3 regions of the Winogradskyella sp. PC D3.3 genome follow, and region 3 is predicted to be linked to each of the others. Evidence: riboswitches for the same ligand, from Rfam matches in the RefSeq annotation. Region 3 holds a riboswitch; each other region holds the start of a gene.
What was found. A riboswitch is a leader RNA that binds a small molecule or an ion and turns the genes downstream of it on or off. The one in region 3 is predicted to bind S-adenosylmethionine.

Region 1 (4,717 bases), 660 kb from region 3:
ACATTCAATTTGACGCGCTCCGTTAATGACACCTTCAATAGAATTTGCTGTTGCTAAGCCTAAATCATTATGACAATGACAAGACAGAATAGCCTTCTCAATACCTTTTACATTTTCTTTTAAGTATTTTATTTTTGCACCATATTCACTTGGCAAACAATACCCAGTTGTATCCGGAATATTCAATACTGTTGCACCTGCTCTAATGGCAGCTTCACAAACTCTTGCTAAATATTCATTATCTGTTCGTCCGGCATCTTCAGCATAAAACTCAACATCTTCAACAAATGATTTTGCATATTTTACCGCTTCAAAAGCACGCTCAATAATCGCCTCTCTGTTCGATTTGAATTTATGAAGGATATGTGAATCTGAAGTTCCTATTCCTGTATGAATTCTTGGCTTTTTAGCATACTTTAAAGATTCTGCCGCTACTTTTATATCATTTTCTACGGCTCTAGTTAATCCACAAACAGTCGCATTTTTAACAATTTTTGAAATTGCTTCTACCGATTTAAAATCACCTGGACTAGAGACCGGAAATCCTGCCTCAATCACATCCACCCCAAGTTGATCTAACTGTTCTGCTATGACTACTTTTTGTTCTGAGTTGAGTTTACAACCCGGAACTTGCTCTCCATCGCGAAGTGTTGTATCGAAGATTTGTATGTTGTTATTTGACATATATCAAAATATATTTTATAGTATTGTCTAACGAATGTATGTTTTGATTTAGATTTAAACATTATTGATATAGTTAGTTTACGATGTTCAGTCGCCAAAATATACTTTAAATAACTGATTTACAGATTTATAAATCTATTTTCTATTGATAACTAAAGACCAAAAAGATAATTTATTTTCACTTGTAAAGTCCTTAACAAAATCCGAAAAACGGCAATTTAAACTTTACGTAGGGAGACTTGGAGTAAATTCAGATTCTAAATTCTTGAATTTATTCAATCTTTTGGACAAAGCTAAAACCTACAATGAAGCTTTTATTTTAAAAAGTGGCATCGTAAAAAAGCAACAACTTGCCAATGTCAAAGCGCATTTATATAAACAAATTTTAATCAGTCTTAAGCTCAACCCATCACATCAAAATGTACGCTCACAAATTAGAGAACAACTCGATTTTGCTTCTATTTTGTATCACAAAGGCTTATATAAACAAAGCTTAAAAATTTTAGATAAGGCCAAGGAGCTCGCAATTATTAACGAAGAAAAAAATTCAGCTTTTGAGATTGTAGAGCTTGAAAAATTAATTGAATCTCAATACATCACACGAAGCATTAGCACCCGAGCGGACGAACTAGCCATACAAGCCAAAGAACTAAGTGCACTTAATGTTATCGCCAGTAAACTCTCTAATTTATCACTACAACTCTATAGTACTATTCTAAAAACAGGCTATATAAGAAATGAGGAAGAAGCCAATATGGTCATTAATTATTTTAACAAAAGCCTTCCAAAAGTTAATATTGAAAAATTAGGATTTAGAGAGAAACTATGGCTTTATAAAGCCAATTTATGGCAAAGCTTTTTGCTTCAAGATTTTTTGAATTGCTACAAATACGCTTCAAAATGGGTGGATTTATTTTATCAAAATCCAAGCATGATTAACCTGAATCCTGTATTTTTCCTCAAAGGCAATAATTACCTTTTAGAAGCACTCGTTTTTATTGGTAACAAACCAAAATTTTTAGAAAAATTCTCTGAGTTTGAAGCGACTGTTCAAAAATCGACGTTTCCAACCGATGAAAATGTAGCTACTCTTGTTTTTTTATACACCAATTTCCACAGCATTAACCAACACTTTATTGATGGTAGTTTTGAAGACGGACTTCATCTAATTCCAAAAATTGAAAACGACTTAATTCCGTTTAATGACAGAATTGACCCTCACCATAAAATGGTTTTTTATTATAAGTTTGCGAGTTTACAATTTGGAGCCGGAAATAACAAAGCTTGTATAAAATACTTAGATAAAATTATCTCAAACAAAACACTTTCAATGCGCGAAGACTTACTCTGTTTTTCGAGAGTTCTAAACCTTGTAGCGCATTATGAAGCTGGACTAGATTACCATTTAGAAACCCTTTTACGAAGCACGTACAAGTTTTTAATTAAGATGAATGACCTGCATGAAGTGCAAAAAGAAATGATAAAATTCATTAGAGGACTTCAGGATATTTACCCACACGATCTTAAAAATGCGTTTAAAGAATTACACAAAACACTAAAGACTTTTGAAGACCATCCGTACGAACGACGCGCCTTTTTATATCTCGATATTATTTCTTGGCTAGAAAGCAAAATCGAAAACAAACCTGTTAGCGAAATCATCCAAATTAAGTATTTAGCAAAGAAAAGTTCATAATTCTACGAAATTCATAAAAAACTCACAAAATCTACAAATAATTTGGATTTCCAATTTTTGTGTTGCAATATTTGTGCTCACAAAGTTCAAACACTTACTGAAATGTTATCAAGAAAGGTGGAGGGAATGACCCTATGAAGCCTTAGCAACCCTTAGATTTACTAAGAAGGTGCTAAATTCTACTTAATTATCCGATTCATTAATCGGAAAATTGGATAGATAACTCAAGACTAATTACCCATCTGTAATTAGCATTTTCTTTTTAATATTTTTCTATTAAGTACGCTTCACGTTCAAAGAACACATGAGGCTTATTTGGCTTTTGGTTTAATCTTTTATTAACTCAAAAACTTAGAAAAATGAGTACACAAAAATTCGCAACACAAGCGTTGCACGCAGGTCACGACGTCAGTCAAACTTCAGGAACAAGAGCTGTTCCTATTTACCAAACATCATCGTATGTCTTTAATGATTCCGATGATGCAGCCGGACGATTTAACCTTTCGGTTCCTGGCTTTATTTACACACGACTAAACAATCCCACAAACGACATTTTGGAGCAGCGATTAGCAGCGCTAGAAGGAGGAATTGCAGCAGTGGCTACGGCTTCTGGAACCTCAGCAATTGCAACAACCTTGCTAACGCTTTTAAGAGCAGGAGACCATATTGTCGCGTCGAGTAGTTTGTATGGTGGCACCTACAATTTATTAAGCGTCACCTTACCAAGACATGGTATTACTACAACGTTTGTTGATGCGTCAAATCCGGAAGAATTTAAAAAAGCAGCACAAGAAAACACAAGAGCCTTTTTTGTAGAATCTTTAGGGAATCCGAAATTAGATGTTTTAGATCTTGAAGCAATTTCAAAAGGAGCGAAAGCGCATAAAGTGCCCTTAATTGTAGATAATACCGTGGCTACACCTTATTTATTAAATCCAATAGAATATGGTGCTAACATCGTTATTCATTCCTTAACCAAATATATCACTGGAAACGGAACATCACTTGGAGGTATCATCATTGATGCCGGAACATTTGATTGGACTAACGGAAAATTCCCAGAATTTACAGAGCCATCTGCAGGTTATCATGGTTTAGTCTATAGCGAAGCCATAGGAGCAGCTGCATTTATAGCAAAAATTAGAATTGAAGGTCTACGAGATTACGGTGGAGCCTTAAGTCCATTTAACGCCTTTCAAATTATTCAAGGTTTAGAAACTTTAGAACTACGTATTTTAAAACATAGTGAAAATGCCCTTGAATTAGCAACATGGTTAGAGTCTCAACCCGAAGTCAAATGGGTGAATTACCCTGGACTTGAAAGCAGCAAATACAGAGAACTTGCTAAAAAATATTTACCAAAAGGCCAAAGTGGCGTCGTCACTTTTGGAGTGGATGGTGGTTACGAAGCTGCAAAAACCATTGCCGATACGACCAAACTATTCTCATTATTAGCCAATATTGGAGACACAAAATCACTTATCATTCATCCTGCAAGTACAACGCATCAACAATTAAGTGACGAAGCGCAAGAAACCACAGGTGTTACTAAAGATTTAATTCGTTTGTCTGTTGGTATTGAAAACATAGAAGATTTAAAAGATGATTTAAAAGAAGCTTTTGCTGTTGTTAAACAGAAAAAAGCCCTTCAAAATTAAATTTAAATTGTGAAGTAAAATGGATGTCTTTAATTCTAAAGACATCTGTTTTATAGTATTCAACACTAAAAAGACAAAAACATGAGTGATTTAAAATTCTCCGTTGTAGGAGACAGTACTTCTGCAACCCAATTTATAGGAAAAACAAGACAATTTACTTTAGTTGTAGATGAACCGGAAGCTTTAGGTGGCACCGATGAAGATGCCAATCCTGTAGAATACATTTTAGCAGGCTTTGCTGGTTGTGCCAATGTTGTTGGACATTTGGTAGCTAAGGAATTAGGTTTTACAATTAAAAATTTAAAGATTGAAGTAACAGGGGAATTAAATCCTGATCGATTTCTAGGGACATCTACCAAAGAACGCGCAGGCTTTAAAACCATTAATCTCAATCTTATTCCAGAGACCGATGCCAGTATTGAAGTTTTAACGCAATGGCTTCAAATTGTTGAAGAACGTTGTCCTGTAAAAGATAATTTACAGAACAAGACACCTTTAAAAATTTCCGTAGAAAAAGAATATACAGCTATATAAATATTTGTAATGGCACATTTACACTACATAACCCTAACTAATTACGTTACTGAAAGTGGTAAGACAATCAATCCTAAATTGTCTTACCAAACTTTTGGTAAAGCATTACATTCTGCACCCATAATTTTAGTCAACCACGCCCTAA
Region 2 (4,717 bases), 1.7 Mb from region 3:
GTCTATTAACCTGTTGAGTTTATCTTTTTTGCTATTGGTAGTAAAGAGGTTATCTGAAGTATCCGAAAAATTCAATTTTCCTCCCATGACAACACCAGCCCCAATTGCAACTCCGATAATTAATGGTATGTATTTATTCTTTGTTGCCATACTATTTCCCATCAGAATGGGAATCTGTATTTAAATCTTCAATAAGTTCTAATTCTATACCTGCTTTTTCAGAAAATCAACTCCTGAACAGTCCTTATAATCCTGATTATAAACAACTCTTACAATCCCTGCCTGATGAATTAACTTACTACATTCTTTACAAGGAGACAATGTAATATATAAGGTTGCACCTCTACAAGATTGTGTAGATGATGCTACTTTTAATATAGCATTGGCTTCAGCATGTAACACATACCATTTAGTGTAGCCTTCATCATCTTCGCAATAATTCTCAAAACCCGTTGGTGTACCATTATAGCCATCAGAAATAATCATTCGATCCTTAACTATAAGAGCTCCTACTTGTTTTCGCTTGCAATGGGATAGTTTACCCCATTCTTGTGCTATACGTAAATAAGCTTTATCGTAACGTAACTGTTTTGTTTTTGGCATTAAATATTAGTATTAAACAGAGGTTATGTTGTTAGTAACGAAGATAAAGGGATAGTATTTTACAAGCCATTTACTTCTCGTTAAAGTTTTACCAAACTTTTTGGTTTATTTTAGAAAATCACTTTCTATGAGCATAGGAATAACCAAGCCCGTTACAACAGCAGAAATCACCATAACCCAATCGCGCCGCGAAAATCTAAAGACTGTTTGACATAAAAACCCTATAAATAAGACTATAAAGACAATTATAACTTGAGCAAGTTCAATCCCTAAAGCAAATTCAACAAGAAGTTCCAATTTATTTTCCGATTGTCCTGAAAACATTTTAAACTCTCTTGCAAAACCTAAGCCGTGTATAATTCCGAAAAATAAAGTGGTAAAAAACAACAATCCTATTTTATTGTTTTTCGATTTTTTACCCGCCGTAAACACGTTATAAAGTGCCATAATTAAAATAGTAACTGGTATTAAAAATTCTACTAATTCACCATTAATACTCACAATACCATATGCCGCTAAAACCAATGATAATGTATGACCTAAGGTAAATGTTGTTACTAAGAAAAGAACGCGCTTCCAATCATTAAAAACATAAGGCACAGCTAATACCATTAAAAAAAGAATATGGTCATAGCCATTAATATCTAAAACATGGTTCATGCCATATTGCACATTAAACCAGAAATTTTCTAACATAATTATTGTATTTGGGAAAACCAAAGTTACAATTAAAATGCAATATGTTTCCATTAAAATAAAGTGAATAAAATTTGTGTAATCCTATTTTCTTTCGGAATATTGTAACACACAAAGTTCAAATAACTTACTGAAATGTTATCAAGAAAGGTGGAGGGATTAGACCCATTGAAGCCTTAGCAACCCTTAAATTTATTAAGAAGGTGCTAAATTCTACTTAATTGGCGATTCATTTATCGCGAAATTGGATAGATAACCAAACCTAATTACTCATCTGTAATTACTACTCTTTATAACATTTTCTAGAAAATTGCGTCTACGACGTATTTGTTTTTTTGATATTATCAAATGATTAGAAAATGAGTTCCAAACACATTGAAACACAAGCTATACGTACACAGATTGAACGTTCGCAATACTTAGAACATTCAAGCCCTTTATACCTCACATCGAGTTATGTTTTTGAAGATGCTGAAGATATGCGTGCCTCTTTTGCAGACGAAAAACAACGGAATATTTACAGTCGCTATTCCAATCCTAACACTTCTGAATTTGTAGAAAAAGTTTGTAAAATGGAAGGTGCAGAACGTGGTTACGCCTTTGCTTCTGGTATGTCTGCTGTATTTTCAACATTTGCAGCCTTATTAAATTCTGAAGATCACATTGTATCTTGTCGTAGTATTTTTGGTTCTACGCAAACCCTATTTAATAACATATTGCCAAAATGGAACATTGCAACGAGCTACTTTAAAATGGATGAATTAGATACCATTGAAAGTCTAATTCAACCCAATACCAGAGTGATTTATGCAGAAAGCCCAACAAATCCTGCTGTAGATATTTTAGACTTACAACGTTTAGGAGATATCGCTAAAAAGCATGGACTTATATTTATTATCGACAATTGTTTTGCAACACCATATTTACAACAACCTATAAAATTTGGTGCCGATTTAGTCATTCATTCTGCCACCAAATTAATGGATGGCCAAGGCCGCGTTTTAGGAGGTGTTGTTGTGGGGAGTTCCAATTTAATTCAGAAAATTTATTTGTTTTCTAGAAATACAGGTCCTGCTTTATCTCCATTTAACGCTTGGGTGTTATCTAAAAGTTTAGAAACCTTAGCAGTTAGAGTCGATAGACATTGTGATAATGCCTTAAAAGTTGCTACCTTTTTAGAGTCTCATAAGAATGTGAATGTTGTAAAATATCCATTTCTAAAATCACACCCGCAATACGAATTAGCCAAACAACAAATGAAATTAGGCGGAAACGTTGTGGCTTTTGAAATAAAAGGAGGCATTGAAGCCGGTAGAAACTTTCTAAACTCCATTAAATTATTATCACTATCTGCAAACTTAGGAGACACTAGAACTATTGTAACACATCCAGCATCAACAACACATGCTAAAATCCCAGAAGATGTAAGATTAGAAACCGGCATCACTTCAGGATTAATACGAATTTCTGTCGGTTTAGAACATCCTGAAGATATTATTAACGATTTAAAACAGGCTTTAGAAAACTAAGGTCAGTTCGAGTGATTTTATGACATCGGAATAAAATTGTATCGAGAACACATACATATTATGAGCACAATAAAAGACGAATTACAAAAACGAATCTTGGTTTTAGATGGAGCCATGGGAACCATGTTGCAACAATATAACTTCTCGGAAGAAGACTTTAGAGGCGAACGTTTTAAGGATTACCCATCTCCTTTAAAAGGCAATAACGATTTGTTATCCTTAACCCAACCAAAAGCTATAGCTGAAATTCACGCTAAATATTTTGAAGCTGGTGCTGATATTGTGGAAACCAATACCTTTTCTGGAACCACCATTGCCATGGCAGATTATGACATGGAAGATTTGGTGTATGAATTGAATTTTGAATCGGCTAAAATCGCCAAAGAAGTGGCAGATAAATTCACAAAAGCAAATCCTGATCAACCGCGTTTTGTTGCAGGTAGTATTGGACCAACAAACAAAACCGCAAGTTTATCACCAGATGTTAACCGCCCAGAATACAGAGCCATTACGTTTAACGAATTACGTATTGCCTATAAACAACAAGTAGAAGCCTTAATTGATGGCGGTGCCGATTTACTTTTAGTGGAAACTATTTTTGATACTTTAAATGCAAAAGCCGCTTTATTTGCCATTGAAGAAGTCAAAGAAGAACGCCATATTGCTATTCCAATTATGGTTTCTGGAACCATAACGGATGCTTCAGGAAGAACCCTATCCGGACAAACCGTAGAAGCATTTTTAACCTCAATATCACATATTCCCTTATTAAGTGTTGGCTTTAATTGTGCCCTTGGCGCGCAACAGTTAAAACCGTATTTACAGCGTTTATCTAACGAAACGAATTTCTATACCTCAGCACACCCAAATGCGGGATTACCAAATGCTTTTGGAGAATATGACGAAACACCAAAACAAATGCAAGGCTATATTGAAGACTACCTTAAAAATAACCTTATCAATATTATTGGCGGCTGTTGTGGCACTAGTCCCGCGCATATTAAAGCCATTGCAGATGTCGCAAAAAACTACAAACCAAGATTAATACAAGAATTAGCATAATGGCAGAATCTGATTGTAAGAAATACTTAACCTTATCTGGCTTAGAACCGTTAGTGGTAACGCCAGACAGTAACTTTATTAATATTGGAGAACGCACCAATGTAACTGGTTCTCGAAAATTTCTTCGGTTAATTAAAGAAGAAAAATACGATGAAGCCTTAGAAGTTGCCAGAGACCAAGTCGATGGAGGCGCACAAATTCTAGATGTTAATATGGATGAAGGGATGCTCGATGGGGTTTATGCCATGACGACCTTTTTAAACCTCATCGCTTCAGAGCCCGATATTTCTAGAATCCCCTTAATGATAGATAGTTCTAAATGGGAAATCATTGAAGCTGGTTTGCAAGTTGCACAAGGAAAATGCGTGGTTAACTCTATAAGTTTAAAGGAAGGCGAAGCGCAATTTAAACACCACGCCAAACTCATCAAACGTTACGGAGCCGCAGTTGTGGTAATGGCTTTTGATGAAGACGGCCAAGCGGACACTTACAACAGACGAATCGAAATCTGTAGACGTTCCTATCATATTTTAGTGAACGAACTTCAATTTCCTGCGCAAGACATCATCTTTGACCCTAATATTTTTCCAGTAGCCACAGGTATGGAGGAACATCGCAGAAATGCGCTCGACTTTTTTGAAGCGACCAAATGGATTCGTGAAAATTTACCATATGCTAACGTTTCTGGAGGTGTGAGCAATGTGTCGTTTTCGTTTAGAGGAAACAATATCGTTCGTGAAGCCATGCACTCTGCCTTTTTATATCATGCCATTAAAAACGGTATGAATATGGGCATTGTAAATCCAACCATGTTAGAAGTTTACGAT
Region 3 (4,717 bases):
GGTATTACGACTTATTGCTGGGGGAAGAAACAGGCCGTTATGTTTTTAGAATTGTAGCTTTGAAAGAAATACTTTCTAACCCTGATAAGTATGGATTCAATTTTAATAAATCGCATTTATATAAAGACATACCAACTTATAAAGTTGAAGTTGATACTGCTGTTACTGATTTTTCTCAGTTTGCAAAGCAGTTCGGAATTAACTATAAAATTCTAAAACTTCATAACCCTTGGTTAAGAGAACCGCATTTAAATAACAGTTCTAGAAAATCGTATTTTATAGAAATTCCTGAGAAAGGGTATTACAACACCAATCCATAATTTTTGGAGTTTATTAAAAATCATATTTGGCAAGTTTTAATTGTTCTCAATTATACCATTGCCTTATCTGCGGTTGTAACTATTTTACTTAAAAAACTTAATCCCACAAAAGCATTAAGTTATATCATAGGCTTATTAGCGTTTCCATTTTTAGGAATAATTGTGTATTATTTTTTCGGACAAGAATACCGGAAGATTAAAATATTCAGTAGAAAAAATGTTCTAAATCAGTCTATTGTTAAGAAAATTCAAGAGGAACTAGAGCTAGATACCAAAGATATTAATGAAGTTGATGATTTACTCGATCAAAAATCAAAGTTAATTCCCTTATTATATAATAGCGAAAAATCGAAATTAACGATTAATAATGATGTAAGGCTTATTAAAAATGGTGACAACAAGTTTGCGCTGTTATTTAAAGATTTAAAGGAGGCAAAACATCACATTCATCTCGAATATTTTGTGATTAAGGATGACAAAATAGGTACTGAAGTGCTTAATTTGTTATGTAAAAAAGCAAGTGAAGGTTTAGAGATTAGAATTGTAATTGATGATGTAGGAAGTTCTATTTCGTCTAAAATGAAACGAAAATTAAAGGATTGTGGAGTAGAAATAGAAGCGTTTATGCCTGTTTTGTTTTCGAGATTTACTGGTCAGATGAATTATCGTGACCATCGCAAAATTATAGTCATTGATGGTAAAATTGGTTATGTAGGTGGAATCAATATTTCTGATAATTATGTCAATGCCAATAACGATAGGTATTGGAGAGATACGCATATTCGATTGGTTGGAGAAGCTGTAAAACCGCTTCAAATATTGTTTTTCACGACTTGGGATTTTGTTAATGGCTCAACATTAGAAATTTCTAAAGCCTATTTTCCAAAACACAATTCTAAGGCTAATGTGCCTCTTCAAATTGCTGCTAGTGGCCCAGATACAGATTGGTCTAATATTATGGAAGCTATTTTTGTTGCTATAACTAATGCTGAAGATCATATTTATATAACAACTCCTTATTTTATTCCTAATTCTGAAATTCTTACAGCACTTCAGGTGGTCTCTAGAAGTAATATTAAAGTAAAAATAATTGTACCAAAAACATCAGATTCATGGATTGCTGAATATGCCACAAATTCTTATTTAGAAATGCTCTTAGAAGCAGGGGTAGAGGTGTATCAATATACCAAAGGATTTATTCATGCAAAAACGATGGTTGTAGATGGGGTGTTTAGTACCATTGGAACTACTAATATGGACTACAGAAGTTTTAATATAAATTTTGAAGTCAATGCTTTAATTTACGATAAGAACATTAGTAGTGAACTCACACAATTTTTTAAGGATGATTTAAAGCATTGTGAAAAGTTAGAATTAAAATCCTGGCAGAATCGCTCTAAGCGTACAAAAATGATTGAAGCTACCGCACGTCTGATGGCACCGTTATTATAATTTATGGGTTTTATTCTTCTGTTTATAAGAATCAATTAACATAACGGTTAAGGGAGCTATAATTATATGTTCTATATTTGCGGACTTAAATAAAATTATCAAGAATCTCAAAAGGAGATAGCAACCTGCATTAACAAGCAAGGTGCTAAAATGATAAGCCAATACTTTGGAAAAAATGTTAACATAATTTTCTACCGTATTTGCTTTCGGTCTTCTTTTTTATGAACCCTAAGAATGAAAACCTCGAAAAATTCAACAGCAAATTTTACCGCATTAATTCCATTATTAGTCTTTGTATTGACCTTTTTAGGTATAGGAATCTATAAAGATGACTTTTATGTGTTACCAGCGCCAATAGCCGTTATAGTAGGTATTGTTGTGGCTTTCTTAATGTTTAAACAATCCATTGATTCTAAAATAAGAACGCTTTTAAAAGGTTGTGGTGATTATAAAATATTAACCATGTGTCTAATTTATTTGTTAGCAGGGGCATTTGCTGCAATTACAAAAGCCACAGGTAGTGTTGACGCCATCGTAAATCTTGGTATGGATTATATTGCTATTCAATATATCTATTTAGGTGTATTTGTGATTTCAGCTTTTCTATCCATTTCAACGGGAACTTCAGTAGGTGCAATAGTGACTTTAGCTCCAATAGTAGTTGGTTTTTCTAGCCAAGGTGATATATCGTTAGCGATTCTTTGTGGTGCATTATTAGGCGGATCTATGTTTGGTGATAATTTATCTGTAATATCAGATACAACTATTGCAGCAACACAGTCTCTCGATTGTAAAATGAGTGATAAGTTTAAAGAAAATATTAAAATAGCGCTTCCTGCAGCATTAATTACAGTAGTGATTTTAGCAGTTCAAGGATTTAATTTAAATTCTAGTGCTTTAGAAGACGTCATATATCAGTATTCTGTGCTGAAAATAGTACCTTATGTATTAGTTATTCTATTATCTGTCATAGGAGTTAATGTATTTGTTACGCTTTTTTTAGGAATCATTTCTGCAGGTATTCTGGGGGTTTTTGATGGTGACTTTAGCCTTATGGAATCCACAAGAATTGCATATACAGGGTTTACTAACATGACAGAGATATTTTTACTATCGCTATTAACCGGAGGCTTGGCTGCTTTGGTAGAAAAAAATGGTGGTATAGATTATATTTTAACTAAAATTAAAGTTTTTATAAAAAGTAAAACGTCTGCTCAATTTGGAATTGCAGCATTGGTGAGTACCATAAATATGGCTATTGCAAATAATACCGTATCTATAATTATAACGGGGGCCATTGCAAAAACAATTAATGATGACTATGGTTTAAATAACCGAAAAACAGCTTCAATTTTAGATATTTTTGCCTGTATAACGCAAGGGATACTTCCTTATGGAGCGCAGGTATTAATGATTCTGAGCTTTTCAGAAGGGAGAATAGATTACTTTGATTTAATGCAAAACACGTGGTATCTGCTTATCTTATTTGTCTCAACAATGTTAGTAATAAGCTTTCAACCAGTATATCTAAAAAAGAAAGTATAGTAGAAATTTAGCGTCTACTTCTTCTATTTTGTCTTGCAGATGTTGGCTGACCGTATTGCTGTTTTGGAATAGAAGCTTTTTTCATTTGATCCTTCATCATCTTGATTTGTTCCGCAAGCATATCTCGTTTGTCTAATTTTTGAGCTTCAGCTAAAAGTTTTTGAGCTTCTGGTTTTCTGCGTTTAGAAAAAGCAATTCCAGCTAAATTCAATTTTGCCATTGCTAAATCATGGTCCATGGATAGACCTAAACTAATCGCTTTCTTAAAATAAGCTTCAGCTTCGTTCATATTGGTTTGTGAAACCATAATTCCATTAAGGTAGTTCAAATAACCTTGTTGTTTTTTGACTAAGGCGCTTTCAGGGTTCTTTATTTTGTCTAACCATTTTTTAGCACCAACAAAATCTTGTTTCCTTAATTTTAAAAATGAAAGTAAAATGATTTCATTCTTAAAGTAAAGAAAAATGAATATCGTAGATAGTAGGAGGTACATTATTCCATTACCAATATAACCTTCAGTGAATTGATATATGCCGTAACCTATAATTAATGCGGCAATGACTAATTTTATATTTTTATTAAACATATTTCTGTGTATTTTTGCAGAGCGCAAAGATAATAAAATCTAAGAGTTTAAAATCTATTCAAAAATTTTCTTTTGCTTCTTGCTAAAGTGAAAACTTGTTGTATATTTGCACGCAGTTTTGAGAGACCTCTCAATGTTCAAAAAAGATTATTAGTTTATAAAAATATAAGACATGCCAAAAAGAACGTTTCAACCGTCAAAGAGAAAAAGAAAAAACAAGCACGGTTTCAGAGAAAGAATGGCTTCTGTTAACGGAAGAAAAGTTTTAGCACGTAGAAGAGCTAAAGGAAGAAAGAAATTGTCTGTATCTACAGAAACAAGACATAAAAAATAATGATTAACAATTGTTAATATATTAGGGCGTTACTTAGGTGTAACGCCTTTTTTTGTATCCTATTGATAACTATTTTTGCACCTGCAAATGCGATATGGAACACATTTGCAATTTCACTAAACATAAAGTCTCATGCCAAAAAACAACAACATCAAATCTGTTTTATTGATCGGTTCAGGTCCTATTGTAATTGGGCAAGCCTGCGAATTTGACTATTCTGGGTCTCAAGCACTGCGATCATTAAGAGAAGACGGGATTGAAACCATCCTTATTAATTCTAACCCAGCAACAATTATGACTGACCCTACTATGGCAGATCATGTGTATTTGTTGCCATTAACTACAAAATCTTTAATCCAGATTTTAAAAGAGCATCCGCAGATTGATGCTGTTTTGCCTACTATGGGTGGGCAAACAGCTTTAAATCTTTGTATTGAAGCTGATGAAAAAGGAATTTGGAAAGATTTTAATGTAGATATT

Region 1: it holds a riboswitch for S-adenosylmethionine, as region 3 does, so the genes downstream of both, ACXGSQ_RS06280 (O-acetylhomoserine aminocarboxypropyltransferase/cysteine synthase family protein) here and ACXGSQ_RS09180 (Na+/H+ antiporter NhaC family protein) in region 3, are expected to answer to the same signal.
Region 2: it holds a riboswitch for S-adenosylmethionine, as region 3 does, so the genes downstream of both, ACXGSQ_RS01795 (trans-sulfuration enzyme family protein) here and ACXGSQ_RS09180 (Na+/H+ antiporter NhaC family protein) in region 3, are expected to answer to the same signal.

What each region holds. Positions count from the first base shown of each region.
Region 1 covers NZ_CM135962.1:1,464,716-1,469,432, reverse strand. Annotated here, with positions in the region: gene ACXGSQ_RS06290 (2-isopropylmalate synthase) at 1-684, opposite strand, end outside; gene ACXGSQ_RS06285 (hypothetical protein) at 833-2,380, shown strand; SAM riboswitch class I at 2,483-2,606, shown strand; gene ACXGSQ_RS06280 (O-acetylhomoserine aminocarboxypropyltransferase/cysteine synthase family protein) at 2,740-4,038, shown strand; gene ACXGSQ_RS06275 (OsmC family protein) at 4,120-4,572, shown strand; gene ACXGSQ_RS06270 (alpha/beta fold hydrolase) at 4,582-4,717, shown strand, end outside.
Region 2 covers NZ_CM135962.1:408,754-413,470, forward strand. Annotated here, with positions in the region: gene ACXGSQ_RS01780 (S41 family peptidase) at 1-150, opposite strand, end outside; gene ACXGSQ_RS01785 (deoxycytidylate deaminase) at 205-603, opposite strand; gene ACXGSQ_RS01790 (HupE/UreJ family protein) at 709-1,299, opposite strand; SAM riboswitch class I at 1,435-1,558, shown strand; gene ACXGSQ_RS01795 (trans-sulfuration enzyme family protein) at 1,659-2,828, shown strand; gene ACXGSQ_RS01800 (homocysteine S-methyltransferase family protein) at 2,889-3,890, shown strand; partial or broken gene metH (methionine synthase) at 3,890-4,717, shown strand, end outside.
Region 3 covers NZ_CM135962.1:2,122,580-2,127,296, forward strand. Annotated here, with positions in the region: gene ACXGSQ_RS09170 (lytic transglycosylase domain-containing protein) at 1-320, shown strand, start outside; gene cls (cardiolipin synthase) at 324-1,772, shown strand; SAM-I-IV-variant riboswitch at 1,863-1,958, shown strand; gene ACXGSQ_RS09180 (Na+/H+ antiporter NhaC family protein) at 2,007-3,317, shown strand; gene ACXGSQ_RS09185 (DUF2892 domain-containing protein) at 3,325-3,903, opposite strand; gene rpmH (50S ribosomal protein L34) at 4,076-4,237, shown strand; gene carB (carbamoyl-phosphate synthase large subunit) at 4,370-4,717, shown strand, end outside.